DNA from 3 places in the Nocardiopsis moroccensis genome. Region 2 is predicted to be linked to each of the others. Evidence: riboswitches for the same ligand, from Rfam matches in the RefSeq annotation. Region 2 holds a riboswitch; each other region holds the start of a gene.
What was found. Region 2 has a riboswitch for cobalamin ahead of ACUKCB_RS04910 (ABC transporter substrate-binding protein). Riboswitches for the same ligand answer to the same signal wherever they lie in the genome.
Positions count from the first base shown of each region.

Region 1 (9,745 bases), 1.8 Mb from region 2:
CACAGCTACAGGCTAGCCGGGCGGCCCTGGCGGCGGATCGGCCGAAAGTCGGAGACGGGGCCCACGGACGCAACCGGGCCGCCGCCTTCGTGCCGGGACTGGCAGAAGGCCCTCCGGTAGGCGCCGGGCGTCGTGCCGAAGCTCGCCCGGAACCGGCGGCGCAGGTTCACCGCCGAGGCCAGGCCGACCCGGGCAGCGATGGCCTCCACCGGGAGGTCCGTCTGTTCCAACAGCACCCGTACCGTGTCCAGGCGCCGACGGAGCAGCCACTGCCCCGGGCTGGTGCCCAACTGTTCGGTGAACCTGCGGGAGAGGGTCCGGCGGGACAGCCCGGCGTGTTCGGCGAGCCGGTCGAGGGCCAGCCGGGTGTCGAGCCGGGCCGCGGCCCAGTCCAGCAGTGGCGCCAGTGACTCCTCCGCCTCGGACGGGACGGGCCGCGCGGTGTACTGGAGCTGGTCCCCCTCCCGGTGCGGTGGCAGCACCATGTTCCTGGCGATCCGGGCCGCGTACGCCGCTCCGTGGTCCCGGCGCACCAGGTGCAGGTACAGGTCGATGCCCGCCCCGGTCCCGGCGCTGGTCGCCACGTCGTCGTGGTCCACGTAGAGCACCTCCGGGTCCACACGCACCTCGGGGAAGGCGGAGGCGAGCCGGTCGGTGTGGCGCCAGTGGGTGGTGGCGCGGCGGCCATTCAGCAGCCCGGCCTGGGCGAGGAGGAACGCCCCCGTGCAGGCGGCCACGATCCTCGCTCCGCGCTCGTGGGCGGCCCGCAACGCCTCGGCGACGGTCGACGACACCGGCGCACCGGGCGGCTGTCGGCCCGGGACGACCACGGTGTCCGCCTCCGACAGAGCAGCCAGACCCGTGTCTACGAGCACCGAGTAGCCGGCGGTGGTCCGTAGCGGTCCTGGGTGCTCGGCGCAGACCCGGAAGTCGTAGCGTGCCGGTGCGTCCGGTGTGTCCATGCCGAAGACCTCGGTGGCACAGGCGAGTTCGAAGGGGGACTGGGGCGGGTTGAGCAGTGCCACGACCCGGTGCAGGCTCATGGCACGAATGTACCCATGGGTGTCCTCCCGGGCTCTGTGCCCGTGGGCCGATTCCGGCCACAGTGGTCCCATGAGCGAAACCACCGAGACAGGCGTGCAGAGGGCAGAGGTCCGGACCGGGAGCGGGACGGCCAGTTACCTGACCGCGGGAGGGGACGGCCCGGCCGTGCTGCTGTTGCACGGAACCTACTGGAGCCGGGCCTGGCTCCCGGTGTTGGGCCGCCTCGGGCAGGCGGGGCTGCGGCCCGTCGCGCTCGACTTCCCCGGGCTCGGGCGTTCGGGAGGCGAACTCACCCCGGTAACGGCCGCCGTCCCGGCTCTCGCGGACCGGGCGGCGGAGTTCGCGTCCGCGCTGGGGCTCTCCGGGCCCGTCGCGGTCGCGGGCCACGACATCGGCGGCGCCGTCGCCCAGCACCTCCTGGTCCACGGCCGGGTGGAGGTCTCCCGGCTGGCCCTGGTCAACTCGGTCACCTACGACTCCTGGCCGGTGCCCGGGGTGGCCCGGTTCCGGGACCCGGAGGTCGTCGCGGCGACCACCGCCGACGAGTTCCTCGCCGCCCGCCGGAAGGCGGTGACGACGGCGCTGGCCGGTGCCGCCACCGAGCAGCTCGTCGCCGACTACCTGGACCCGTTGACCGATCCACGGGTCCGGCGGTCCTGGATGGCGCTGGCGGGCGCCGCCGACGACCGCCACACCCTCGACCTGGTCCCCGGACTGCGGCGGTCCACGGTGCCCAAACTGCTGGTGTGGGGCGAGGACGACGGCTTCCAGAAGGTGGAGTACGCCGAGCGGTTCGCATCGGAGATCCCGGAGAGCACACTCGTCCGGGTTCCGGAAGCGGGACACATCCCGATGGAGAACGATCCCGCCCGGGTCGCCCGTGCCCTCGTCGAATTCTTCGCCGGGTAGTGCTTACACAGCGCGGCCGGGCCGGGGACCGGCCTGCGAACCAGGCGGTCCTCCCGCTACATCCCCGCCAGGGCGGCGAGCAGCTTCCGTGTGGTCTCCGGCGGGCGCACGGCCACCCGTACCCAGACGGCGTCCAGCCCCGGGAAGGTGTCGGCCCGACGCACGGCGATGCCCTGTTCGCGCAGCCGCGCATGGACCCCTTCGCCCGTCTTGACCAGTACGAACGGGGCCCGGGAGGACACGAACTCCAGCCCCGCCCCGCGCAGGCCGGACTCCAGGTCGGCGCGCCAGCCGTCGAACTCCTTCGCCCGGCGTCCCGCTTCCGCGTTCGCTTCCTTACCCATGCAGGCGACGGTGGCGGCGATCGCCGGCGCCGACACCGACCAGGGCGTCTGCACCCGAGCCAGCTCGCGCACCACGGCCTCGTCACCGACCACGTACCCGGCCCGGATGCCCGGGACCGACCAGTGCTTGGTGAGACTGCGCAGTACCACCAGTCCCGTGATCCGCTCCCCGGCCAGGGACTCCGGTTCCCCGGGCAGGGCGTCCATGAACGCCTCGTCCACCACGACCAGCCGCCCGGGGCGGCACAGTCCGCGCAGCGCCTCGGCCGGGTGCAGGACACCGGTGGGGTTGGTGGGGTTGCCGACCATCACCAGGTCCGTGTCCTCGGGGACGGTGGCGGGGTCGAAGGCGAACCCGTCGCGCTCCGCGCAGAGCACGGTGGTGACGGTGTGCCCGGCCTGCTCCAGGGCGGCGTGCGGCTCGGTGAACTGGGGGTGCACGACGACGGGACGCTTCCACGGACGCAGCCGCGCGACCAGGGTGAAGGCCTCCGCCGCGCCCGCTGTCGGCAGGACCTCGGCGGGCGCCCGGGAATGCCGACGCGCGACGGCCCCGCGTGCGGGTCCGGGATCGGGGTAGACGCCCGCCTGGTCCAGGCTCTCCCGCAGCGCCCGGTCGAGCCAGGCGGGCCGCTGCCCCGGGTGGACGTTGACGGCGAAGTCCAGCAGCCCGCCGCGCGCCTCCACGTCGCCGTGGTGGCGGAGCGGGTCGGCCAGCGGCGCGATGCCCGCTCCGGTGCTCCGGGCGGCGGGGGAGGGCTCGGGCGTCGGTGCCGGTGCGACGGCCGGGGCGGTGCGCACGGCCCCGGCGAACCTCGCGGCGAGCTCCGGGTGTCCGGCCCAGTGCGTGTGCAGGTAGGAGGCGTGCAGGCTCGGAGAGGCGAAACCCTCCGGCGCGCCGTCGATCTCCCAGGCCGGGCGGTCCCCGTGTCCGGGTGTCAGGGCCGTGCGGTGGAACTCGTGGCCGGTGATCCGCTCCCCTGTCCGGGTCAGCAGGGTGTCCCCGGGCGAGACCGCCTCGGGGTAGCGCAGGGTGAGCCGCTTCGTCATCCGCGCATCGGCCGGGATCGCCCCCGCCATGCCGTGGCCGTCGAGTGATGCGGCGAGGTAGAGCAGGCCCGCGCACTCGGCGACGGTCGGCACCCCGTCGCGGACCGCCTCGCGCAGTTCGGCCAGCAGGCTCCGGTTCGCGGCGAGCTCGCCCGCGTACACCTCCGGGAAACCACCGCCCAGGTAGATCCCCCGGGTACCGGCCGGAAGCCCGGTGTCCTCCAGCGGGTCGAACGCGACGACCTCGCATCCGGCCGCGGTGAGCAGCTCCTCGGTCTCGGTGTAGCGGAAGGTGAAGGTCCGGCCCCCGGCCACGGCGACCACCGGGCGTTCGCCCCCGGCAGGTGTGGCCACCTCCGCTGCCGGGGCCCAGGGGCGGGCGTCCAACGCGGGCGCCGAACGGGCCACCTCCAGCAGGGCGTCCAGGTCCACGTGGTCGGCCACGTGCTCACCGAGGCGTTCGACCACCCGCGCCGACCCCTCCCGCTCGGCCGCCGGGACCAGCCCGAGATGCCGGGATGGGCTGGCGATCCGCTCGTCACGCGGGACCACACCGAGGACGGGCAGGCCGACCGAGCGGGTGATCTCGGCGACGTTGCGCGCCGAACCGGCCTTGTTCAGGATCACGCCGACGACCTCGACCGCCGGGTCGAAGTCCGCCATGCCCTTGACCAGCGCACCCACCGAACGGGACATCCGGGACACGTCCACGACCAGCACCACCGGGGTGCGGGTCAGGGCCGCCACGTGCGCGGAGGAGGCGAACCCGTCGGTGCCGATCCGCCCGTCGTGCAACCCCATGACACCCTCGACGACGGCCGCGTCCGCGCCCCGGGCTCCGTGCAGGAGCAGCGGCGCCACCCGATCCGCACCGACCAGGTGCGGGTCGAGGTTGCGGCCGGGGCGGCCGGTGGCCAGCGCGTGGTAGCCCGGGTCGATGTAGTCCGGGCCGACCTTGTGGCCGCTCACCACCAATCCGGCGTCTCCCAGCGCGGCCATCAGCCCGGTGGCGATCGTGGTCTTGCCCTGCCCGGTCATGGGCGCGGCGACCATCAGCCTCGGCAGGGGCGTCGGCGGGGCCGCGGGTCGGGGCAGCTCCGTCGGCCCGGAGGCCGCCGGGGTCGTCACCACTCGATCCCCCGCTGGCCCTTGCGGCCCGCGTCCATCGGGTGCCTGACCTTGGTCATCTCGGTGACCAGGTCCGCGGCCTCCACGAGCCTGGGATCGGCGCGGCGGCCGGTGACGATGACGTGCTGGCGGCCCGGCCGGTCCCGCAGGGCGGCCACGACGTCGTCGGCGTCGACCCAGCCCCAGTTGATCGGGTAGGTGAACTCGTCGAGGATGAGCAGGTCGTGCGTCTGCTCGGTGAGCCTGCGCTTGATCTCCGCCCAGCCCTCGGCCGCGTCCGCCGCGTGGTCCTCGGTGCTGCCCTTGCGGCGGCTCCACGACCAGCCCGAACCCATCTTGTGCCACTCCACCGGACCGCCCTCGCCGGTCTCCTCGTGCAGCTGACCCAGGCGTTCGAGCACGGTCTGCTCGCCGATGCGCCACTTCGCCGACTTCACGAACTGGAACACCCCGATCCGCCAGCCCTGGTTCCAGCCGCGCAGGGCGAGCCCGAACGCGGCGGTCGACTTGCCCTTGCCGTCCCCGGTGTGGACGGCGAGCACGGGCTGGTTGCGGCGCTGCCGCGTGGTGAGCCCGTCATCGGGGACGACGAGCGGTTTGCCCTGGGGCATCAGGCGGCCCTTTCTCTCACGGCGGTGCTCAGCGCGTCGGCGCTGACCTCGCTGACGGGGAGGTGCTCGGCACCCATGCGGGTGGCGAGGGCTGCGGCCAGGCCCAGCCGCATCGGGCCGGACTCACCGTCCACGACGACGGTGGCCACACCCAGTTCGGCGACGTGGTCGGCGGCCGCCAGCGAACGGCCGACCGAACCCCGACCCCCGGTGGCCCGGCCGTCGGTCACCAGGACGAGCAGCGGACGCTGCCTCGGGTCGCGCAGCCGCTCGCGCCGCAGGATCCGGGCGGCCTCCAGCAGGCCCTCGGCGAGCGGGGTGCGCCCCCCGGCGGGCAGTTCGTCCAGGCGGGCGGCGGCGGTGTCCACCGAACGGGTCGGCGGCAGCACCAGCTCGGCCCTGGTTCCCCGGAAGGTCACCAGACCGACCTTGTCGCGGCGCCGGTAGGCGTCCAGGAGCAGGGACAGGATGGCGGTCTTGACCTCGCCCATGCGTTTGCGCGCCGCCATCGAGCCGGAGGCGTCCACGCAGAACAGCACCAGGTTGCTCTCCTGCCCCTCACGCACCGCGACGCGCAGGTCGCGGGGGAGCAGGCTCACCCGGCCGCCGCCGTGCGGGCGGGAGGCCGCCGCCTTGACGGTCTCCACCAGGTGGAGCGAGCTCCCCGAGCCCCCGCCGGGAGGTTCGGCCCCGATCCGGCGGCCCCGGGTGCCGAGGGCGCGGCTGCGCCGGCCGTCCGCACCGATCCCGGTGCCCCGGGCGGTGAACGTTCGGGGGCGGTAGGGGGTGCTCGCCCCGACCGTGGTGCCCGGCGCGGGCCGGGAACCGTCGCCCTCGGCCTCCTCGGTTTCTTCTGGTTCCCGGGCCGGGGCCTGGGAGTCCTCCGGGCCCCGGGGCTGTTCGGGTGGCTGGTCCGGTTGGTCGGGACCCGGGTCCGGGCCCTGGGCGGGATCCGCCTCCGGACCGTCGGTGGCCGGGGCGCCGTCCTCCTCGGGCCCGCCGTCCCGGCCGGGGGTGGGGTCGTCGGAGTCCTCGGGGCCGTCGGAGCCGCCCGGTGGTTCCGGGTCGTCCGGCGGCGGCTCCTCGTCGCCCAGGATCCGGTCCAGGAGCTCCTCGTCCAGCCCCGGTGCGTCGAACGGGTTCCGTCGGCGCCGGTGCGGCAGGGCCAGCAGGGCGGCGCGGCGGATGTCGGCCCGGGTGACCGAGGTCCGCCCCTCCCAGGCGGCGTGTGCCAGGGCCGTGCGCGCGGTCACGATGTCGGCGCGCAGGCCGTCCACCTCGAACGCCGCGCACACCTGCGCGATCTTCAACAGCGCGGCGTTGGACAGGCGGGCGTGCCGGACGGTCTCCCGGGCCGCCGCGATCCGCTCGGCCAGGGCCTTCTCGGAGGCGCCGTAGCGTTCCGCGAACGCGGCGGCGTCGGAGTCGTAGGCCATCCGTCTGCGGACCACCTCGACCCGGGCGGCCGGGTCGGCGGGCGCGGCCACCTCGACGGTCAGCCCGAACCGGTCCAGCAGCTGCGGGCGCAGCTCGCCCTCCTCGGGGTTCATCGTGCCGATGAGCAGGAACCGGGCGGCGTGCTCCACCGAGAACCCGTCCCGCTCCACGGTCACCCGGCCGGTCGCGGCGGCGTCCAGGAGGAGGTCGACCAGGTGGTCGTGGAGCAGGTTGACCTCGTCGACGTAGAGGAGGCCGCGGTGGCTCCGCGCCAGCAGCCCCGGTTCGTAGGCGACCTGGCCGTGCGTGAGCGCCTGCTCCAGGTGCAGGGAGCCCAGGACACGGTCCTCGGTGGCGCCGACCGGGAGTTCGACCAGGCGCACCGGGCGGCTCTCCACGGCCGTGCCCGCCGGGAAGGGGCCGTCCGGTGACTCCTGCGCGGGGTCGGCGGGGTCCACGGAGAAACGGTCGCTCCGGTAGACCTCGACCGGCGGCAGCAGGGAGGCCAGGGCCCGGACCGCGGTGGACTTGGCGGTGCCCTTCTGGCCACGGACCAGGACACCGCCGATCTCCGGGGAGACGCTGGCCAGCACGAGCGCCAGGCCCAGGTCGTCGAGTGGGTCGGCGTCGCAGCCGACGATCGCGGAGAAGGGGTAGTGGGACGTCCGCAATGGCATGTGAGGCTCCCGCTCGTTTCGCCATCGGTCATGGGCGGGTGCGGGGCCGGTCTTCGGACTTACCGAGTCCTCCTGTCCGGAGGCTCGGCTCACCGCAGCGGGCCTGTGCCGGAATCTCACCGGGCTTCCCAGATTCTCCCCGGGCACCGTCCCCACCGTTTCCGATGGTTGGGCAGCCGGGGCACCTCACACCTTCGGCCGCCACGATAGCGTCCTGCCCATGAAGGTCGAGACGTCCCCTCCCCGAATCACCGTCGTCGGCGTCGGCGCCGACGGCTGGCAGGGCGTGCCCGAGAGGCTGCGCGAGCTGGTTCTGGCGGCCGACACGGTACTGGGCGGGCGCCGGCACCTGGCCATGCTGCCGGACGTGCCCGGCCAGGAACGCCGCGCCTGGCCCTCCCCGTTGCGCGAGGGCCTACCGGGACTGCTCTCCTGCCTCGAAGGCCGCGCCGTCGTCGCGCTGGCCTCCGGTGACCCCCTGGTGTCGGGGATCGGCGGCACCCTGGTCGAACTACTCGGCGCGGACGCGGTGCACGTCGAACCCGCCGTCTCCTCGGTGTCCCTGGCCCGCGCCCGGATGGGCTGGCCGGCGCAGGGGTGCTCGGTGCTGACCCTGGTCGGGCGCGATCCGCGACTGCTGATGCGTGAACTGGCGCCCGGCCACCGCGTCCTGGTGCTCTCCTCCGGCGCCGACACACCCGGGACGGTCGCCGCCCTGCTGGCCGGTGCGGGCTACGGGGCCAGCCGGATGACCGTCCTCGGCGACCTGGGGTCGGCCGCGGAGTCACGGCTGGAGAGCACGGCCCACGACTGGCTCGGCGCACCGCCCGAGGAGGTCCCCGCACTGCACGTACTGGCGGTGGAACTCGCCGGACCGGCGGGGTACGGGCTGGTCGCCGGACTGCCCGACGAGGCCTTCGAGCACGACGGGCAGTTGACCAAGCGGGACCTGCGCGCCTGTGCCCTGGCCCGGCTGGCGCCCGCACCGGGCCAGCACCTGTGGGACGTCGGGGCGGGCGCGGGCTCGGTCGGTATCGAGTGGATGCGCGCCCACCCCTCGTGCACGGCCACGGCGGTGGAGGCCGACACCGGGCGCGCCGATCGGATCGGGCGCAACGCCGGGCGGCTCGGCGTCCCGGGTCTGCGCGTGGTCACCGGCCGGGCCCCGGACGCGCTGGCCGGGCTGGGCGCCCCCGACGCGGTGTTCGTCGGCGGCGGCGCCACCCGGCCGGGCGTGCTCGACACCTGCCTGGACGCACTGGGTACGGGCGGCCGACTCGTGGTGCACGGGGTGACGCTGGAGACCGAGCAGCTGCTCGCGGACGCCTACCGGAGCCACGGCGGGGAGCTGACCCGGATCGCGGTGGAGACCACCGCGCCCATCGGCACCTTCACCGGCTGGACCCCCGCCCGCACCGTCACCCAGTGGTGCCTGACCGTGCCCGACCGGTGACGTTCGGAGTGAGCCGGTCGGTCCCGGCTCCCGGAATTTCCACCACGGGCATGCCCGCGCTCCCTCCCCGGCGTTATTCTGGCCGTGTGGAGGGTCCCGAACCACCGCGCTCGGCGACTTCCTCGACGAGCCACCGAACGCTCGTGCCGGAGATCGCGTCCGTGTCGTCACCACCCGCCACCGGCATCGCTCAGGGGGCCACATGACCGTCACAGAGCACCACCCGCCGCCCGGTATGCCGACGTTCCCCATGGGGACCGACCTGTTCGAGCACCTCGCGGAACAGGCGTTCGAGGCCGACCGTGTTCGTATGGAGATGTTCAACGGGAAGGTCTGGGTCCACAAAGTGACCGACGGAGCCCACGCGGGGATCCTCACCTGGCTGATGCGTGAGTTCATGGCCCACCGTCCCGATCTGGACCTCCTCACCAGCGGGCTGGGCATCAAGGTCGATACTTACCGCAACGGTCGCGCCCGCCCCGACGGTGTCCTCGTTCCGATCGGTCACTTCGACCAGGCGGGGGAGTGGGCCGAACCGGACGGCGTCCTGGCCGTGGTCGAGGTCACCTCCTGGGATGCCGACACCCACGCCCGCGACCGTGTCGGGAAGCCCGCCGCCTACGCGGAGACCGGTATCGGCGTCCACCTGTTGGTGGACCGCGACGCCAACGCCGTGGTGGTGCACAGCCGCCCTGTCCGTGGCCAGTACCTGGACCGAAGCGCCCACCCCTACGGTGAGGCCGTGCCGATCCCCGGGACCGGAGTCACCCTGGACACCGCCGGGCTCAAACGCTTCACTCGCTGAGGCGGCCGCCCCGGACCTGTGCGGGGATCAGCGGGACCGGGCCGGGTCGTACAGGTAGGACTCGCCGCCTTCGGCGTCGAGCGCCCGACCGACCAGCACCACCGCGGCCTGCCGCAGCCCCGCCTCCGCCACCAGGTCGGCGATGGTGGCGACGGTTCCGCGCAGCACCGCCTCCTCCGGCTGGCTGGCCCGGTAGACGACCACGACCGGGCAGTCCGCGCCGTACTCGGGCTCGATCTCGGCCATGAGTTCGCGCACCCGCCGGATCGCCAGGTGCAGCACCAGCG
Region 1 covers NZ_CP199747.1:5,591,289-5,601,033, forward strand. The annotation lists gene ACUKCB_RS24710 (sensor histidine kinase) at 1-3, opposite strand, end outside; gene ACUKCB_RS24715 (GlxA family transcriptional regulator) at 6-1,043, opposite strand; gene ACUKCB_RS24720 (alpha/beta fold hydrolase) at 1,114-1,953, shown strand; gene ACUKCB_RS24725 (cobyrinate a,c-diamide synthase) at 2,010-4,400, opposite strand; gene cobO (cob(I)yrinic acid a,c-diamide adenosyltransferase) at 4,472-5,086, opposite strand; gene ACUKCB_RS24735 (VWA domain-containing protein) at 5,086-7,200, opposite strand; cobalamin riboswitch at 7,229-7,366, opposite strand; gene cbiE (precorrin-6y C5,15-methyltransferase (decarboxylating) subunit CbiE) at 7,421-8,653, shown strand; gene ACUKCB_RS24745 (Uma2 family endonuclease) at 8,856-9,458, shown strand; gene cobM (precorrin-4 C(11)-methyltransferase) at 9,486-9,745, opposite strand, start outside.
Region 1: it holds a riboswitch for cobalamin, as region 2 does, so the genes downstream of both, ACUKCB_RS24735 (VWA domain-containing protein) here and ACUKCB_RS04910 (ABC transporter substrate-binding protein) in region 2, are expected to answer to the same signal.

Region 2 (9,745 bases):
TTCCCGGGTTCGCACTCGGGTTGGGAGTAGTTGATGTCGAACTGGCCGCCGGACTCGGTGTAGATCGAGGTGATCCGCCAGCGCAGCATGGGGGCGATGTCGTCGGAGGGCGAGTCGACCCGGTTGGGCATCTGGGTGCCCGCGAAGCTGATCTTGGGCAGTGACTCGGTGCCGCCGACCTTGCCGACGTGTTCGATGGAGTCCAGCCACAGGGTGGGGCCGGTACCGTCCCCGGACTCGGGGAAGGAGTGCTCCAGTTTCCAGGTGTCCACGTCGGTGTAGGAGTCACCATCGCGGACCTGGGTGGTGATGGCATCGAGCTTCTTGGTGGACCAGAAGGTCGGCGAGTGCCGTCCGGCGCAGGACTGGCCCGACTTGCAGTCCTGGTCCAGGGGCACGTCGGGCCAGTGCTCGGCGTTGCCGGAGGTGCGCTTGTCGGCGGCGCAGTCGAAGGAGTCGGTGACCAGGCACCGCTCGGAGTCGGAGAAGAGCACCCGGGCCGGGGCGGTGGCGTAGACGTCGTCGCTGCGCAGTCCGTACTCGATGCGCTTGACGTTGGCCGCGCGCACGTAGGGTGTGGCGGTTTTGGTGAGGTTGCGGCCGTAGTGGTTGGTCTCGGCGTCGTAGTAGAACGTCATGACGTTGCCGTGCACGTCCACGACGTAGTCGAGGTTCCACTTGTTGGCCTGCTGGCACCAGGAGTCGGCGAAGTCGGAGTCGTAGCAGGGCTGGCCCGACTCGGGGGCGTAGACCGGCAGGGTCTGCGCCGATTCGGTCTCCGGATCGCCGCTGGACCAGCCGGGCAGGCGGTTGCGGCCGAAGAAGTACTGGGTGCCGTCGGGGGTGGTGACCTTCCAGTACTCGCCGTCGTGGGCGCCGTTGTCTGCGCCGGTGAGGCGTTCGACCCTGGTCCCGTCGTCGTTGGACAGCCGGTAGGAGCCGTCGTCGTCCTTGATGAGCGCACCGGAGTGGCCGGTCATCGACAGGGTGACGTTGTCGGTGTTCCAGCACAGGTCTCCGGTCTCGTGCCCGGAGTCCACGCAGGCGGAGTAGCGGCGTTCGATCGCGCCGGGGGCGTAGGCGAACCCGTCACCGATCCAGGAGGTCTGGTTGTTGGAGGTGGCGATGCGCCCGTCCACCCCGCCGGAGGAGTAGCCCAGCCCGACCGCCGGGTTCAGGTCGCTGGGGGCGGGGGGTGTGGCGAAGGCGTAGGACCAGGAGAAGTCACCGGACTGGTTGTTGACGTTCCAGCTGGAGGCGGCCGAGAGCTGGGTCGCCCCGTAGTCGCCGTTTCCGCCGGCCGGGGCGGCGGCCAGAGCCACCAGGGAGCCCTGGGGCGCGGCGCTCACCCGGGCGGTGATGTGGTTTTCCCCGGTGTCGTTGTCCAGGAGTACGGCCGAGTCATGGGCGGCGGTGTCCTCGTCCGCACAGGACTCGTCGAGCACGCACTCGTCGAGCTCGACCATGGTCAGACGGGAGGCGTAGTCACCGCCGAATGCCTCGGCGAAGCCGGAGTAGTCGACGCCGAGCTCGACCGGCGCGACCGACGCGGAGTCGTCGGTGCGACTCACCCGCAGCAGCAGACCGTTGACCCCGGCCTGCTCGGCCTGGTCCCGGTCCAACACCTCGACCTGGGCCGAGGCGACCGGTTCCGGTTCGGGGACCTCGACCGGCTCGACCGGCGCGGGGGCCGCGAGAGTCCGGGATTCCTCCTCGGCGGCGCTCTCCTCGGGCTCGGAGGGGTCCGAGTGCCGTTCCCGCTCGGCGGCGGTCCCGTTCCCGCCGCGGTCGGCCTCCTCGTCCGTTGCGGTGGCGTCAGGATCCTCGGCGGGTGCGGCTTCCCCGTCCGCGGACTCGGGTTCTTCGGATTGCTGCTCGGCCGCCTGTTCCTCGGCTGCCTCTGCTTCGTCGGCCGCCTTTTCCTCCAGGTCCCGGGCGGCCTCCGCCTCCAGCACCTCCTGCCAGTGCTCGGGGACCTCCCAGTCCTCGAACTCCTCACCGCTGACGGCCCCCACGGTGACCAGTGAGTCCTCCTGGGAGCTGAGTGTCCGCGCCCGGTCCTGTTCCAGGTCGACGTCGACACTGGTGGCCTCCGGCCAGGCCACGGAGGCCGGGGCGGTCATCGCGGCCTCGGCGACCGCGTCGTCCTCGGACAGGGCCTCGGTGACCGCCTCGCTCCCCTCCACGGAGGGTTGTTCGGCCACCTCCGGGCGGGGGTTGTAGGCGGTGGCCGAGGCCGGGAGCGTGTTCAGCAGCCCGGCGAACACCACCAGGGCCACGGGGTAGACGATGGCGCGGCGGATCGGTCCGGGCCTGGTCGAGGGGGCGGGTTCAGGGGTGTCACTGCGCGGGGTCACAGCAAGCCTCCTGTCACCCCGCCTTCCGGGGCGGGGCGACGGTTACGAGGGGAAAGGGGCGGGGGTGGAGCCTGGGTCAGCCTCGCGGGGCGGGGATCCGTCCCGCGTAGACCTGGGAGAGTTCGCGTTCGTTGAGCACGCCTTGGTAGGTGTGGGCGTCGTCGAGGTCGCCGGACCAGAAGTAGGTGTTGGCACCGCGGTGCTGGGCGCTGCCGATGCGTACCGGCCCGTCGGCGTGCCAGGCGTGGTCGACGGCCACGCGGGATTCCTCGAATCCGTTGACGTAGAGCACGAGCTGGCCGTTGGTGTGGTCGTAGACCCCGGCCAGGTGCACCCACTCCCCCAGCCGGGCGGGAGTGGTGGAGTAGGCGTAGGTCCATCCGGCGGCCCCCTCGGTGGGGGCGTCGTCGTGAGGGGCCATCTTGAAGGTCCAGTTGCCGTTGGAGCCCTGGTAGCCCAGGTGGAAGCCGCTCTGGAACTCGCCGGCCTGGCTCAGGGCGGAGACGTTGACGCTCTCGCCGGTCTCGTCCAGGCGTGCCCAGGTGGCGACGGTGAAGCTGCGGTCGGTGCGCACGGCCGGGCCGGTGGCCTGGACGTACTCGTCGTCACCGTTGAGCCGCACCCCGGGTGAGAAGGTGATGTCGTTCTCGGCGCGGTCCCAGGCGGTGCCGGGGTCGGCGTGCAGGGCGGCGTCCAGGCCGTGGTCGGTGGAGTCGACCACCTCGGTGCCCTGGTACTCGTCCAGCGCCCAGCGTCCTTCGGGGGCCAGGGGGCGGTTGGCCAGTCTCCACACCTCGGAGTGCTGCTCGGCGTCGGTGACGGTCTCGTCCAGGACCAGGCGGTCCCAGACCTTGACGTCGTCGACGGACCCGGGCCAGTAGTAGTTTCCCGTCCCCTGGAACAGTGCCCGGCCGACGGTCAGGGGGCCGGTGGCGTTCCAGGAGCCGGTGTGGGTGGACGCTCCCTGCCGGACACCGTCGACGTAGAGGACGAGTTCTCCGGTCTGGGAGTCGTGGGTGCCCGCCAAGTGGGTCCACACCCCGGTCTCGGCGGGGGCGGAGGAGGTGACGACGGCCCACTCCCGGGAGCCGTCCCAGTGCTGGTCCTCGGGGGACATCTTGAAAACCCACTCGCCGGTGTTGCCCTGGTAGCCCAGGTGGAAGGCGCTCTGCTCCTCGCCCTCCTGGGCCACCGCGGTGTGGTGGGCGTGGGCGCGGTCCAGCTTGACCCAGGCCGACACCGAGAAGGTGCCGGAGGTGTCCACGGCCGGGTAGTCGGCGTTGATCTGGTCGTAGGGGCCGGGGTCGCCGTCGGTGTAGCCGCTGGTGTGCACGGCGGTGCCGTTCAGGCGCGGGGTGGGGTTGGTGTCGGGGTTGTCGACGGCGCCGACCCGGCCGCGCACCCACTCCACGCCTTCGGAGAGGGTGGCCCCGCGGTCGGGGTCGACGGCGTCGGCGGCGCGGCCGCCCTGGCCCTCGTCGAAGGCCAGGTGCGCGACCGGGTCGCTGGGCGGTGCCACCAGGAAGGTGTGGGCCAGGACGCAGTCGGAGGAGTTGCCGAAGGCGTCCACGGTGCGGGCGTAGATCCGGTTGGGTCCCTCCAGGCGGGGTGTGAGGGTGACGGTCACCGATCCGCCGGGGGTCTCGGGCTCGACCTCGGTGACGCAGGAGTCGTCGTTGAGGGCGTACTTGTAGCCGGTGGCGCCCTCGACCCCGTTGTTGGAGAAGGTGAACTCGCCCGGCAGCCCGGTGGAACCGTGGAAGGCGTCCCCGGCCGGGTAGTCGGTGGAGGTCACCTCCGGGCCCTGTTCGGGGCGGTCGGTGCTGACCGTCAGGTAGCAGCGGGTGGACCAGCCCGACCAGGAGACGCCGTCGTTGGCGTTGGCCCGGTAGGTGATCAGCACGTTCTCCGGAAGGGTGCCCGAGCGCACCGACTGGAAGGAGCCGGAGGACCACACGGCGATGTCGGTCCTCGCGGTGTCCACGTCATCCAGGCGTTCGCCGTCCACCCACCACGCGAAGCGGGTCTTGACCTTCTGCCGGTTGGCGGAGGTGGAGTCGCGGTCGCGCACGTAGGCGGTGAAGGTGGGGCGGGTCTCGTTGATCAGCCGGGGGTCGTCGGGGTCGGTGGAGCAAGGGCCGCCGTGGGAGTCCGACACCTGGGTGGGGACCTCAGGAGGGTTGTTGTAGTCCACCTGCAGGGTGGGGTTGGAGGCGAAGCGGCGCCAGTCCCAGTTGCTGCTCGAACGGGTCTCGTTGCCGCGCAGCCCGACCGTCGTGGTCGCGTGCCCGGCGTCACGGCTCCACACGTACCCGTCGGTGGCGTTGAACTCCACCGTCGGGGAGGCTCCGCCGGGGCAGTTGGAGCGTCCGGCGTTGATGGTGCGGGTGTCGAGCCTGGTGTTCCAGAACGAGGACGGGTTCTGGGAGTTCCAGGTGGTGTTGGAGGTGATGGCGTTGGTACGCCACAACTGCACCTGGGCGTTGGTGCACCCGTAGGCGTGGGTGACCTTGGCTCGGAAGGTGGCCCGGGTGATGTCAGCGTCGCGGGTGCGCGAGTCGATGCTGAACCGCCAGAACGCCCGCTTGGTGCTGGCCTCGTTCGGTTCGTAGCCCACGCCGGGGGTGTGCGAGGTGGAGTAGTTCCAGTACGACTGGGTGGGGTAGTTGCGGTTGACGTAGGTGCGCCCGACCCGGCTGACCGCCACCGAGGGGTCGATGTAGACCGGGTACTGGGTGGCCTCGTCGGTGAGCATCGCCGTGTCCGGGACCAGGCGGATGCTGTCCGGGGCCAGATCGACGTCCAGCAGCGCGGTGCGGGCACCGGTCGGTGCCATGACCGTGGCGTCCTCGGCCATGTCCTGTTCGCCCGAGGAGTCCCACATGGCCGGGGCGAGGGCGCTGAACACGCTCTCCTGGCCGCGGTCGCCGATGGCGTCCAGGTTGCCGTGCTCACCGAGCCGCATGGTCACGCCTTCGGTGGCCAAGCCGAGCTCCAGGTCGGCCAGCATCTCGTGCCGTGCCGCCTCCGGGGTGTGTACCACCAGCACCTGGCCGAAGCCGTCGACCCCCGCGGTCAGCACCAGGTCCACGCCGGGCAGGACGTCCGGGTAGGTGGCCTTGTCGGCCTCCAGTACCGGTGCGGGCAGGTCCTCGTGCCAGCCCAGCTCCACCGAGTTGGACCCCAGCCCGATGCTCGCCAACGCCATGTCGCCGCCGCCGGAGAAGGCGATGTCCGCGGCCGCCGCCCTGGGGCGCACCCTGCCGTCGGAGTCCGTCACCAGGTCGGTGTCGACCGGGGTCCACCCGCTGCCGTCGCGCACCCGGACTGGGTGTGCGTTCTGCTCCATCGTGAAGCTGCCGTCGGGGTTGGCCAGATGGCGTGTGGTCTCGGTAGTGGCTCCGGCGATCTCCACCGGCTCACCGGTCTCGCCGGCCCGGGTGACGGCGGCCTGCTCGAAGAGCTCCGCGGTGGAGGCTGAACCCTCCTGAGGGGACGAGCCGGGTTCCTCCTGCGCGTGCGCGGTCGAGTGGAGGAAGGGGGTGAGCAACGCGGCTGACAGGGCGGCAGCGGTCACTGCTCGCACGGCGCGGGGCATGGCGGTGTGCTCTCTAGGCCCAGGTATGGGGGATGGCCGAGCTTGTGGGGTGCGCCCCGGTTGCGGGGCGGCCTCGACCGGTTCCTGAAACCGAGAAGGAAGTTAACAGGACAAAGCGAACACGGAACCCGTGACCCACTTCACTCAAGGCACCAGAATTCCCTTGGCCTGCACCCTCCTCCTCAATTCTCCCAAAATATGCACTTGTGGCCGAGATCGGACAACCAATCAAGGTTTGAACCTAATGATCCGGAGATCTCGGGTTCACCTCCTGTCGGGCGCGGCACGGAACCACAGGCCAGGGCCTCGAACTCCTCTGACCCGGTGGTGCCCCGCGTTCACGATCCCGGGGCGGGTCCGGGTCGGAACCGGCCTCGCCGCGCCAGGAGCCCGGTCACGTCATCCACGCACCCGCTCCCGCTGCCGATCCAGGGGCCCGACGGCAAGCGGGAGCGGGCTTCCCCGGGGAAACCCCGGTGTACTACCGTGATCCGTTGATTACCGACACAAGTTCATTTCGTCGACGTCGCAGTGCACGGGAAGCCGGTGGGAATCCGGCGCGGTCCTCGCCACTGTGACCGGAGGGCGCCTCCCACACACCACTGGACCCGCACGGGTCCGGGAAGGGGGGAGGTGCGGGGCGCAAGCGCCCGACTCCGGGAGCCAGGAGACCGGCTGCGACCGTCCGCGTCATCAAACCACGAAGGATGGTTTGTTCGATGAAGCCCACCGACGCACGGGCGGCCCTGGGCCGTGCCCGTTCCGCCGCCGTCCTCGCCCTGCTGCTGGCCGCGACCGCCTGCGGCGGGTCACCCTCCTCCCCCGCCCCGGAAACCGCCGGGGAGACGATCCGCAACTGCGACGTCGACGTGGCCGCGGCAGAGCCACCGGAGCGGGTGTTCGCCGCCTACCAGCCCGCTATCGAGACCGCCCACGCGCTGGGCATCAGCGACCGCCTGGTCGGAACGGCGTTCCTGGACGCCGAGGTGATGGACGAACACGCCGCCGCCCAGGCCGAGCAGGAGTACTACCCGAACCTGCCCAGCCTGGAGGAACTGCTCAGCCACGAGCCCGACTTCGTGCTCTCCGGATTCAACGGCGTGTTCACCGACGAGAGCCTGGGGACCCGGGCCTCCCTGCGCGAACTGGGCGTCGAGAGCTGGATCCTGTCCCCGCTGTGCCCGAGCGAGGACGGCCGCACCGACGAGACCATCGACCCCGCCACGGTGACGATGGACAACGTCTACGCCGACCTGCGCGACCTGGGAACCCTCTTCGACGAACAGGAGCGCGCCGAACGGGTCATCGCCGACATGGAGGCCACCGTGGAGGAGGTCGCCCAGACCCTGGACGGCCGCGTGGCGGAGGAGGACCGGCCCACCGTGATGATCGGTCGGCCCAGCGACCAGGGGTTCCGGGTCGCCGGCGGGCCGGACTTCTCCACCGAGATCATCGACCTGGCGGGCGGGGTCAACGCCTTCGCCGACCTCGACGGCAGGCGCAACCACGACGTCGCCACCGAGGACGTGATCGCGCGCGACCCCGACTTCATCCTGGTCGACGTGTGCTGTGACGCGCGGATGACCTCCGCCGACGCCGCCGACCAGATCGAGCAGATCATGGACGACCCCGCGCTGGCCAACCTGACCGCGGTCACCGAGGGCCGGGTCGAGGGGTTCACCTTCGCCGACCGCTCCGCGGGCGTACGCAGCGCGGACGCGGTGGCCAAGGTCGCCGGGACCATCCATTCCGACCTGTTCGGGTAGGCCGGGCGATGGCCGACCGTGTGGCCGAAAGGCCCCTGTCCCCCGCCCCCGCCGAACCACACCGGAAACCGCGGCCCCCGTCCGGCGGCTCCGGGCTGCTCAGCGGTCCTTGGGGCCGAAGCGTCGGGCTGGTGGCGGCGCTGCTGGTACTCGCCGGGGCCCTGTTGGCGTCGGTACTGGTCGGCTACCAGCAGCTGTCCGTGGCCGACGTGTATGCCGCCTACGCCGGTTTCACCGGTTCCGACACCGACCTGGTCGTGCGGCACCTGCGGGTGCCGCGCACCCTCGCCGGGCTGGCCGTCGGAGCGGCCCTGGGCGTGTCCGGGGTCCTGGTGCAGGGGGTGACCCGCAACCCCCTCGGTGACCCGGGCATCCTCGGCATCAACGCGGGGGCGGCCCTGGCCGCGGTCCTCGCGATCAGCGTGCTCGGGGTGTCGGCACTGCTGGGCTACGTCGCCTTCGCCTTCCTGGGCGCGGCGGTGGCCGCCTGCGCGGTCTACGCCGTCGGGTCGCTGGGCCCGGACGGGGCCGGCCCGGTCAGGCTCGCGCTCGCCGGCGCCGCGATCTCGGCCCTGCTGGGGTCGCTGACCTCGGCGATCATCCTGCGCGACCGTGCGAGCCTGGACGAGTACCGGTTCTGGGTGGTGGGTTCCCTGGCCGGGGCCGACGGTGCTGCGCTGCTCCAGGCGCTGCCGTTCCTGGCCGCCGGGCTGGTGCTGGCGGTGGCGCTGGCGCGCCCGCTGAACGCGGTGGCGCTCGGTGACGAGCTGGCCCGCTCGTTGGGGACGCGGTTGTGGCTGGTGCGCGGGGCGAGCGCGCTGGCGGTGGTGCTGCTGGCCGGGACGGCGACCGCCGCGGCCGGTCCGATCGGTTTCGTGGGGGTCGCGGTCCCGCACATCGCGCGCGCCCTGGTCGGCCCCGACCACCGTTGGGTGCTGCCGTGGTCGGCGGTGCTGGCGCCCGTCCTGCTGCTGGTCGCAGACGTCGTGGGCCGGGTGGTGGCGCGCCCCGAGGAGCTCCAGGTCGGCATCGTCACCGCTCTGGTCGGTGCGCCGTTCTTCATCCTCCTGGTGCGGCGGCGAAGGGCGGCGGGACTGTGACCGGGCGTTCCGGAGCGCTGATGCCGGGTACGGGGGTGGTCCGCCTCGGCGCTCTCTCGGTGCGGGTGTACTGGCCCGAGGTGGCGCTCGGTGGCCTGCTGACCGCCCTGGCCGCGGTGGTGGCCCTGGTCTCGCTGACCGTGGGCGACTTCGCGATGGGACTGGAGGAGGTGGTGGGCGCGCTCACCGGGCGCGGCAGTGTGATGGCGGCGCACGTGGTGGTGGAGATGAGGCTGCCGCGCGCCCTGACCGCGCTGGGGGTGGGCGCCGCGCTGGCGCTCTCGGGCGCCCTGTTGCAGAGGCTGGCGCGCAACCCGCTGGTCAGCCCGGACATCATCGGGGTCAGTGCGGGCGCCACGACCGCGGCGGTGCTGGCCATCGTCGCCTTCGGCGGTACGGCGTTGGCGGTCGCCTCCAGTGCGCTGGTCGGGGCCGTGGGCACCGCGCTGCTGCTGTACCTGCTCGCCTACCGGCGCGGGGTCAGCGGGCAGCGGCTGGTCCTGGTGGGGATCGCGCTCACCGCGATGCTGGGCGCGGCGACCTCGTACCTGCTGACCCGCACCGAACTCACCACGGCGCAGCGCGCCATGCTCTGGCTCACCGGCAGTCTGGCGAACCGGGAGTGGCCGCACGTGGCGACGGTCGCTCTGGCACTCGCCGTCCTGGCACCGGTCGCGTTCGCGCTGGCCCGTCCGCTGGCGCTGCTCCAGCTCGGTGAGGACACCGCGACCGCCCTGGGCGGCCGGGTGCAGTTCTCCCGGGCCGTCCTGCTGTTCACCGCGACCGCGCTCGCGGCCATGGCCACCGCTGTCGCCGGGCCCGTGGCGTTCGTCGCGCTGGTGGCCCCGCAGATCGTGCGGCGGCTGCTGCGGGAGCGTGCCGTCGGGCTGTTTCCCGCCGCGGCCTGCGGTGGGCTGATGGTGG
Region 2 covers NZ_CP199747.1:1,169,664-1,179,408, reverse strand. The annotation lists gene ACUKCB_RS04920 (RHS repeat-associated core domain-containing protein) at 1-1,139, opposite strand, end outside; gene ACUKCB_RS04915 (LamG-like jellyroll fold domain-containing protein) at 2,434-5,955, opposite strand; cobalamin riboswitch at 6,468-6,649, shown strand; gene ACUKCB_RS04910 (ABC transporter substrate-binding protein) at 6,675-7,721, shown strand; gene ACUKCB_RS04905 (FecCD family ABC transporter permease) at 7,730-8,821, shown strand; gene ACUKCB_RS04900 (FecCD family ABC transporter permease) at 8,818-9,745, shown strand, end outside.

Region 3 (9,745 bases), 1.7 Mb from region 2:
ACTTCGCGGTCTCCTACGAGATCAAACCCGCGCGGCTCCCCGCCGGCACCTACCGGAACATCACCGGGAACCTGGCGACCGCCTACGGGCTGATCGCCGCCTCCCAGCGGTCGGGGCTGCCCCTGTTCCTGGGCTCGTACCCGATCACCCCGGCTTCGGACATCCTGCACGAGCTGTCCCGGCACAAGCGGTTCGGGGTGCGCACCTTCCAGGCCGAGGACGAGATCGCCGGGGTCGGCGCGGCCCTGGGCGCGTCGTTCGGCGGCTCGCTCGGGGTGACGACCACCTCGGGCCCGGGCATGGTCCTCAAGCAGGAGGCCGTCGGCCTGGCCGTGATGACCGAACTGCCCCTGGTGATCATCGACGTGCAGCGTGCCGGGCCGAGCACCGGCATGCCCACCAAGACCGAGCAGACGGACCTGCTGATGGCGCTCTACGGGCGCAACGGCGAGTCCCCGGTCCCGGTGGTCGCCCCGGCCTCCCCCGCCGACTGCTTCGACGCGACGCTGGAGGCGGCCAGGCTGGCCGTGGAGTACCGGACCCCGGTGGTGGTGCTCTCCGACGGGTACCTGGCCAACGGTTCGGAGCCGTGGCAGCTGCCCCAGGTGTCGGAACTGCCGACGATCGACCCCGCGTTCGCCGACGGGCCCAACGGTCCGGACGGCGAGTTCCTGCCGTACCTGCGTGACGAGCGGACGCTGGCCCGCCCGTGGGCGGTGCCGGGCACCGCGGGGCTGGAGCACCGGATCGGCGGTATCGAGAAGCACGCCGAGAGCGGCGACATCTCGTACACGCCCGGCAACCACGACCTGATGGTCCGGACCCGTCAGGCCAAGGTGGACGCGATCGCCCGGGACATCCCCGAGCTGGAGGTGTCCGACCCCACCGGTGACGCGCGGGTCCTCGTCCTGGGCTGGGGAGGCACCTACGGGTCCATCACCGCCGCGGTGCGCCGGGTGCGGCGCGCGGGCGGCCGGGTGGCCCAGGCGCACCTGCGCCACCTCAACCCCTTCCCGGCCAACCTCGGTGAGGTGCTGCGGAGCTACGACAGGGTCGTGGTCCCGGAGATCAACCTGGGCCAGTTGTCGCTGCTGCTGCGCGGCCGATTCCTGGTGGACGTCATCGGTTACAACAAGGTCCGCGGACTGCCCTTCAAGGCGGAGGAGCTCGCGGACGTGCTGCAGGAGGTCATCGACCGTGACTGAGAACGCGAGCCGCGAGGGCGAGCTGGCCGGCCTGCGGCTGGTGCCCAAGTCGGACACCGAGTACAGGATGAAGGACTTCAAGTCCGACCAGGAGGTGCGCTGGTGCCCGGGCTGCGGTGACTACGCGATCCTGGCGGCCTTCCAGTCGTTCCTCCCGCAGTTGGGCGTGCCGCGCGAGAACATCGTGATGGTGTCCGGGATCGGCTGCTCCTCGCGCTTCCCGTACTACCTGAGCACCTACGGCGTGCACTCCATCCACGGACGCGCCCCGGCGATCGCGACGGGGCTGGCGACCAGCCGCCCCGACCTGTCGGTGTGGGTGATCACCGGGGACGGCGACGGGCTGTCCATCGGCGGAAACCACCTCATCCACGCGCTGCGCCGCAACGTCAACATCAACGTGCTGCTGTTCAACAACCGGATCTACGGGCTGACCAAGGGCCAGTACTCCCCCACCTCGGAGGCGGGGAAGATCACCAAGTCCTCGCCGGTGGGTTCGCTGGACCAGCCGTTCAACCCGGTGTCGTTGGCGCTGGGCGCCGAGGCGGGTTTCGTGGCGCGGACCGTGGACTCCGACCGCAAGCACCTGACATCAGTGCTGCGGGCGGCGGCGGACCACCCCGGCGCCTCGTTCGTGGAGATCTACCAGAACTGCCCGATCTTCAACGACGACGCCTTCGAGCCGTTGAAGGACCCGACCGCACGCGAGCTGCGTCTGCTCCGGATGGAGCACGGCGAGCCGTTGCGGTTGGGCGAGGACCGGGGCGTGGTCGCGGGCGAGTTCGGCGGTCTGGAGGTCGTGGACGTGGACTCGGTCGGTGCGGACCGGCTGATCCGGCACGACGCGCACCGGCAGGACCCGGGGTACGCGTTCGCGCTGTCGCGGCTGGACTACCCGGCCTTCGAGCACGTGCCGGTCGGTGTGTTCCGGGACGTGCGCCGACCCACCTACGACGGTCTGGTGAACGAGCAGATCGCGGATGCGCGGGCCGAGCGCGGTGACGGCGAGCTGGCCGCGCTACTGGCCAGCGGGGACACCTGGACGGTCGAGTAGCCGGACGGCCGGCAGGGGCTCCTGCCGGGCCGGGGTATTCCCCCGGGCGGCGTCGTGAAGTTCACCGGCGCCGCCCGGGATTCCTCAGGGGATCGCCGGGCTCCAGGCAATACGCTTCCCCCATGCGTATCGTCATTGCCGGAGGACACGGGAAAATCGCTCTGCGGCTGGCCAGGCTCCTGGCCGACCGCGGTGACCGACCCGTCGCCCTCATCCGTAACCCCGACCACAGCCAGGACGTCGTCGACGCGGGGGCCGAACCGGTCCTCATCGACCTGGAACAGGCGACGGTCACCGAGCTGACCGAGAAGATCATGGACGCTGACGCCGTGGTGTTCGCCGCCGGTGCCGGGCCGGGCAGCGGTGTGACCCGCAAGACCACCGTGGACCACAAGGCCGCCTCCCTGACGGCCGATGCCGCCGCGCTCGCCGGGGTGCGCCGCCTGGTACAGATCTCCGCGATCAACGTGGACCAGCCGGTGCCGGAGGGCACCGACGAGGTGTGGGCCGCCTACGTGGCGGCGAAGAAGGCCGCGGACGACGAGCTCCGTGAGCACGACCTCGACCTGGACTGGACGATCCTGCGGCCCGGGCGGCTGACCGACGAGGCCGGAACCGGCCAGGTGGACCTGGGCGAGGAGGTGGAGCGCGACTCGGTGACGCGTGACGACGTGGCCGCCGTGATCGTTGCCCTGTTGGACGAACCGGACACGGCCAAGCGGGTTCTCAACCTGGTGAACGGTAGGACACCCGTCGTCGAGGCCGTTCGCGCCGTCGCGGGCCGGCCGCGGGCGTAGGCGCACCGACCCGACAGGTAGGGGGTCTGCCCAGCCTTTTCGGGGGTTCCGGTCCTCTGTGGCCAGATACCCCCATAGGAGGCATGATGGGAGCGGAGCCCGGCGGAATCCCGTCACGGTGGACGCGGGCGACCGGGAACGAACCCGACGGGTGAAGCAGCTCCGCAGAGCAGATGGGTACGGTTATTCATGAGCGTCACACAGGTCGTGCGGGACAGCACGGTCGTCGAGCACGCCAAGGTCGCCGCGCAGCAGAAGCGCCGGATGTTCATCATCCAGCTCGAGGTCAACGCCTACGACGAGGCTTCCAGCAAGCTGCGCCCGGGGCTGACCCGCATCCTCGAGGGCATCGAGGAGGCCGGGTGGCGCCTGGAACTGATCACCCCGAGTGAGAGCGGTGAGTCCGCGGCCACCCGCCTGTTCATCTTCCGTCCGGACGAGTCCGCGAAGGGCGGGGGGAACGAGCAGGCCGAGGCCAGGCAGCCCCACCAGCCGGACCAGTCCGGGCAGCAGCAGCCCTACCCGCAGTACCCGACGGGTGCTCAGCAGCAGGACCCGTACGCGGGTTACGGCCAGGGCTACGGACAGCACCAGCAGCCGTACCCCGGTTACGACCCGCAGCAGTACCCGGGATACGGGCAGCAGCAGCCGGGATACGGCCAGCAGCCCGGCTACGGGCAGCCGTACCCGGGTTACGGACAGCAGCAGGGCTGGTAACCGAGCCCGAGCGCGAACGCGGGGCCCGCACGATCACCGTGCGGGCCCTTTTCTATGTCCGGTTTCGCACGCCCACGGTGAGCCATGTCGGACAGTGTGTGATTCCGATGCATTCGCCAGAAGCGTGTCTGGGACATGCTTTCGGTTGTGTAACTCAGCCAAGAGCGAAGAGACGACATGTCCGTCATGTCTGTCGTGAAGCCGAAGAAATTCCTTGTGATCTCTGGAATCTTCCCCAAAACTACTTCGAGCACGCGCCTAGCTACGCTAAGTTAATTCCGGCGGCCGCAGCCAACCTGTTTTGCACTTCCGAAAGGTAACCACCATGACCCGTATCGCCAAGGTTTCCGGTTTCGTCCTCGCTACCGGTCTCGCCCTGGGCGCCATGACCGGTACCGCCGCCGCGGACAACAACGCCCAGATCCAGAACATCACCGTCCCCGTCTGCCTGGACGTCCTGAAGGCCTCCGGCTTCAGCGCCAGCGGCTGCAACGTCGTCGACTGGAACTCCACCTCGGGCATCTCCGTCCACGACTAGCACCCGGTCGCCGCGGCCGCCCGTCAGACCTGCCAGAACCAAACGCACACAACGAATCGAAAAGGAAGCACACCATGAAGCGCATCACCGCCGTCTCCGGCCTCGTCCTCGCCACCGGCCTCGCCCTGGGCGCCATGACCGGCACCGCCGCCGCGGACAACAACGCCCACATCCAGAACATCACCGTGCCGATCTGCGCCGACGTCATCTCCTTCGCGGGCTTCAGTTCCGAGGGCTGCAACGTCACCAGCATCACCGAGACCTCGGGCATCTCCGTCAAGAACTGGTAGTCCACAGGTCCCGCACGGGACTGGCGCGGGGCACGGTGTTCCTACACCGTGCCCCGCGTTCGTCGTTTCACCCCGGTGGAGCGGGAAGACCCGGACGCGTACGCCCGCGCGACCCTCCGATCACCCGCCGCAGACACCTTCCGGCACGCCTTCCACCGGGTCCGTCACCAGCCGCGCGTGCATCCCCGTGTCGTAACGGGAGGTCCCGTAGCGGAGCTTGGCCCGCTCGACACCCTCCGGGCGAAAACCCGCCCGCCGGGCAGCCACGCACGACCCCGGGTTGTTCAGCCGGTGGCCCGTCTCCACCCGGAACAGGTCCAGTCGGTCGAAGGCGAACTCCGTGGCCAGCCGGGCCCCGGCCGAGGCCACGCCCCGCCCCTGCTCGGCCGGGTGCGTCCAGTAGGACAGCCAGCCGAAGTCGTGCCTGCGGCTGGACACCGAGACCTGCACGTGCCCGAGGGCCTTGTCCTGGCCGTCGACCACCACGAACCCGTGCACGTCCCGTTCCTTGGCCAGGACCGCCCGCCCGGCGATCCACTCCAGGGCCTCGTCCGGGGTCCGCGGCACGTCGCTCTCCTGCCTGGCCAGCTCCTCCCAGGCGAAGGCCGTCAACAGCCGGTCGGCGTCGCCCCGGTTCCACTCCCGTACTCGGTACAACCACAGCCCCTCTCACTGACAGCTCGGGTCGCGCCAACCTAGAACCGAGCCGGGGGCGGTGCAAGCCGTTTGCCGGTGCCGTCGGCCGCCCTCCATCCACTGGCCGACCGCCCCTCCTGGTCACACCCGCCCGAGCCCACGGCCCTGGCCGGAACCGGTCAGGGGCATGTCACGCCAGGCGCACTGTGGTACGTCTTCCCCGACATGACGGCAACAGAGGTCTTCGAGGAACACCGCCCCCTGCTGAACGGGGTCGCCTACCGGATCCTGGGAACGGCGGACGACGCCGAGGACGTGGTCCAGGAGGCGTGGCTGCGCTGGTCCCGGGTGGATCCGGACGGGATCGACAACCCGCGCGCCTACCTGGTGACCGTGGCGTCCCGGCTTTCCATCGACCGGTTGCGCAAAGCCAGTGCCCAGCGCGAGTCCTATGTGGGCGAGTGGTTGCCCGAGCCGGTCAGCGAGCTGCCCGACGCGGCCGAGCGGGCCGAGCTCGCCGACTCCGTGGAGTTCGCGCTCCTGGTGGTGCTGGAGACCCTCAGCCCGCTGGAACGGGCCGTGTTCGTGCTGCACGAGGCCTTCCAACTGCCCTACGCGCACATCGCCCAGGTCATCGACCGGAACGAGGCGGCCACCCGGCAGTTGGCCCGGCGGGCCCGGGACCACGTGCGGGAACGCCGCCCACGTTTCGAGGCCGACCGGGCGGCGCGCCGCCGCATTACCGAACGCTTCCTCCGGGCCTGCGTGGAGGGCGACCTGGACGGGCTCAAGGGACTGCTGGCCGAGGACGCCACCCTGGTCAGCGACAGCGGCGGCAGGGCCCCGGCGCCCCTGCGGGTGATCCGCGGCGCCGACAAGGTGGGCCGTTTCCTGGCCGCGGTGTCCCTGGAACGCAACGCCTCGCGCTTCCTGCGGTCCCTGGGCCTGGCGCCCACGGCACCGCTGCACACGGAGGTCGCCGAGGTCAACGGCGGCCCCGCCGCGGTCCTGTCGGTGGAGGGGGTCCCGATCACCGTGCTGACCCTGGACGTCTTCAAGGGCCGGGCCCGGCACGTGTACATGGTGGCCAACCCGGACAAGATGTCGCGTCTGCGGGCCACCGGCCCGTCCTAGGGGGCAGGGGGCGCCGCCGTCGTGGGCGGGGGCGGCGCGGATTCCGGTGGATTCGGGCCTGTGGAAACCCGTCGATAACCCAGCGTGACCCCAGGCGCCGGTCCTCCTGCAGCCGAGGAGGCAGTATGTCTGTCATGACCACCAGGCATCCGGCAGTTCCTCGCCGACCCGGGACCGGGCGTGCTCAGTCGGCGAACCGGAGGCGCGTGGGGCGGAGAGAGCGCCCGGGCACGGTCCGCCGGAACGAGCCGCGAGGTGGCACGATACCCTCGTCGGACCGGTCGAACCCCACGTCCGTGGGGCAGGGAACCCGGTGTGATTCCGGGACTGACGCGCAGCGGTGAGGATGACGGACGGGCACGTCCGGGGTGGTCCCCCGGACAGCCACTGGAGTAGAACTCCGGGAAGGCGCCCCGTACCGGTCGATTCCGAGTCCGAAGACCTGCCGGTAGCGGCGGACACCTCCGCCGAGTCATCCGCGGGCCCGCGAACAAGCCCCTGACCCGAAAGACGTGCATGTCCCTGCCCGGCACCCCGCCCTCCGCCCGAACCCCCCACAGCCGTACCCGGCGCGACCGCTGCCCCGGCGCGCTGAGGCCCTGGGCCGCCGACGACGGTCTGCTGGTCCGGCTCCGGCTCATCGGCGGCCGACTCCGCGCCCGTTCGCTGCGAGCTCTGGCCGCCGTGGCCGAACGGCACGGCAGCGGCCGCGTCCACGTCACGGGCCGCGCGAACCTGCAACTGCGCGCCCTGCCCGGGAACGCGGGACGGTTGGAGTCCGAGGTGCTCCGGGACCTGGAGGAGACCGGTCTGCTGCCCTCGGCCAGCCACGAACTGGTACGCAACGTGATGGTCTCCCCGTGCACGGGGCCGAAGGACCCGGCACTCCCGGACGGTGCCGTACCGGGCGGCGGGCGGGCCGACCTGCGGCCCGTCGCCTCGGCCCTGGACACGATGCTGTGCTCCGTGCCGCGCCGCGCGGACCTGCCCGGACGGTTCCTGTTCGTGCTGGACGACGGATCCGGGGACCTGCTCGACCGCCCCTGTGACCTGGGGCTCGTCGCCCTGGACGAGGGGATCGCACAGTTGCGGATCGGCGGGTACTGGGGCCCGGTGGTACCGCTCGACGAGGCGCCCGCCGCGCTGCTGCGGTTCGCGGACGAGTTCCTGGAACACCGCGGTCAGGGTCCCACGGCGCCCTGGCACGTCGCCGAGCTCCCGGCACCGCTGGCCGCACCGGTGGCTCCCGACCCGCGGCTGCCACAACCCTCGCCTCCCCTGCCGTACGGACCGCTGCCCGGGGGCGGACTACATCTGCGGGTCACCGACCGGGGGCTGGACCGCTCCGCCGTCGAGGAGCTCGCCGAGCGGGCGACCGCCGCGGGCCACGGAGAGCTCGTCGTCACGCCCTGGCGCGGGGTTCTGGTGCCCGGGGAGGTCCGATGACCGCCCCCCGCCGACCGAACCGGCACTACGAGTACGTCGACGACGGCCCAGCGATCTACACCGACTCCTTCGCCACCATCCGTCGCGAGGCCCGGCTGGGGCACCTGCCGGACAACGCCGAACGGCTCGCCGTGCGGATGATCCATGGCACCGGTCAGGTCGGCCTCGCCGACGACCTGGTGGTCCACCCCGACCTGGTTCCTGCGGCCCGCGCGGCCCTGGAGGGCGGCGCGCCGATCCTGTGCGACGCACGCATGGTGGCCGCCGGGGTGACCGCGAGCCGCCTGCCCGGCGGCAACGAGGTGCTCTGCTTTCTCGGCGACGCACGCGTCCCCGAGCTGGCGCGGGAGTGGGGCACCACCCGCACGGCGGCCGCGGTGTCCCTGTGGGAACCCCTGCTGGAGGGTGCCGTGGTCGCTGTCGGCAACGCGCCCACCGCCCTCTTCCACCTGTTGGAGATGCTGGTCGACGGGGCGCCGAGACCGGCCGCGATCGTCGGCTGCCCGGTCGGTTTCATCGGTGCCGCCGAGTCCAAACAGGCGCTCACCGAGTTCGCCGACCGGCACGGGACCGACATCCCGTACGTGACGGTCCGCGGCCGTCGCGGAGGGTCCGCGATGACCTCGTCAGCTCTGAACGCGCTCGCCAAGGAGGAGGAGTGAGAGGACGTTTCCACGGGGTCGGTGTGGGTCCGGGCGACCCCGAACTGATCACTCTCAAGGCGGCCCGCCTCATCCGCGCGGCCGACGTCGTCGCCTACCACGCCGGGGTCGGCAAGCGGTCCAACGCCCGCCGCATCGCCGAGGACCTGGTCCCGGCCTCCGCGGTCGAGGAACAGCTCACCTACCCGGTGACCACCGGCACGACCGACCACCCGGGCGGGTACGCGGGGGCGCTGGCCGACTTCTACGAGGAGTCCGCCGCACGGCTGGCCGTCCACCTGGATGCCGGACGCGACGTCGTCCTGCTCTCCGAGGGCGACCCGCTGTTCTACGGCTCGTACATGTACATGCACGACCGGCTGTCCGAACGCTACGAGACCGAGATCGTCCCCGGGGTCCCGGCGTTCGGTGCGGCTGCCGCAACAGCGGCGGCACCGCTGGTCCGACAGACCGACGTGCTCACCGTGCTGCCCGGGACCCTCCCCGAGCCGGAGCTGGCCCGCCGTCTGGCGGATACCGACGCCGCGGTGATCATGAAGCTGGGCCGGACCTTCCCCGCGGTGTGCCGCGCCCTGGAGGCGGCCGGGCGGTTGGAGCACGCGGTGTACGTGGAGCGCGCCTCCATGACCGGGGAGCGGCGGCTGCCGGTCGCCGAGGTCGACCCGGCCACGGTGCCGTACTTCTCACTGATCCTGGTCACCGGGGACAGCCGCAACGGCAGGAGGTCCCGGGAGCGGGCGGTGCCGGCTCCCGTGTCGGGGCCGGAGCCCGCGGCCGCGGCGGCCGAACTGCTGGTCGTCGGCCTGGGACCGGGCCCCGACCACTGGCTCACCCCCGAGGCATCCGCCGCGCTGGCCGAGGTGGACCACGTGGTGGGTTACGGCCCCTACGTCGACCGCGTCCCGCAGCGCCCCGGCCTGACCCGGCACGCCTCCGGCAACACCGTCGAGATCGACCGCGCCCGGCTCGCACTCGGGCTCGCCCGTGACGGTGAGCGCGTGGCCGTGGTCTCCGGCGGGGACGCCGGTGTGTTCGGTATGGCCACCGCCGTGTTCGAGGCGGCCGAGGACCCCGCCTACTCGGATGTTCCGGTCCGAGTGCTGCCGGGTGTCAGCGCCGTTCAGGCGGTCGCGGCCCGGGCGGGCGCCCCCGTCGGCGGTGACTTCGCGGTGCTGAGTCTGTCGGACCGGCTCAAGCCCTGGGAGGTGATCGAGCGCCGTCTACGCGCCGTCGCCGAGGCGGACATGGTGCTCGCGGTCTACAACC
Region 3 covers NZ_CP199747.1:5,601,756-5,611,500, reverse strand. The annotation lists gene ACUKCB_RS24805 (2-oxoacid:acceptor oxidoreductase subunit alpha) at 1-1,205, shown strand, start outside; gene ACUKCB_RS24800 (2-oxoacid:ferredoxin oxidoreductase subunit beta) at 1,273-2,259, shown strand; gene ACUKCB_RS24795 (NAD(P)H-binding protein) at 2,382-3,056, shown strand; gene ACUKCB_RS24790 (hypothetical protein) at 3,246-3,773, shown strand; gene ACUKCB_RS24785 (hypothetical protein) at 4,099-4,311, shown strand; gene ACUKCB_RS24780 (hypothetical protein) at 4,386-4,601, shown strand; gene ACUKCB_RS24775 (GNAT family N-acetyltransferase) at 4,722-5,258, opposite strand; gene sigJ (RNA polymerase sigma factor SigJ) at 5,463-6,371, shown strand; cobalamin riboswitch at 6,634-6,835, shown strand; gene ACUKCB_RS24765 (nitrite reductase) at 6,888-7,817, shown strand; gene ACUKCB_RS24760 (precorrin-8X methylmutase) at 7,814-8,479, shown strand; gene ACUKCB_RS24755 (precorrin-2 C(20)-methyltransferase) at 8,476-9,745, shown strand, end outside.
Region 3: it holds a riboswitch for cobalamin, as region 2 does, so the genes downstream of both, ACUKCB_RS24765 (nitrite reductase) here and ACUKCB_RS04910 (ABC transporter substrate-binding protein) in region 2, are expected to answer to the same signal.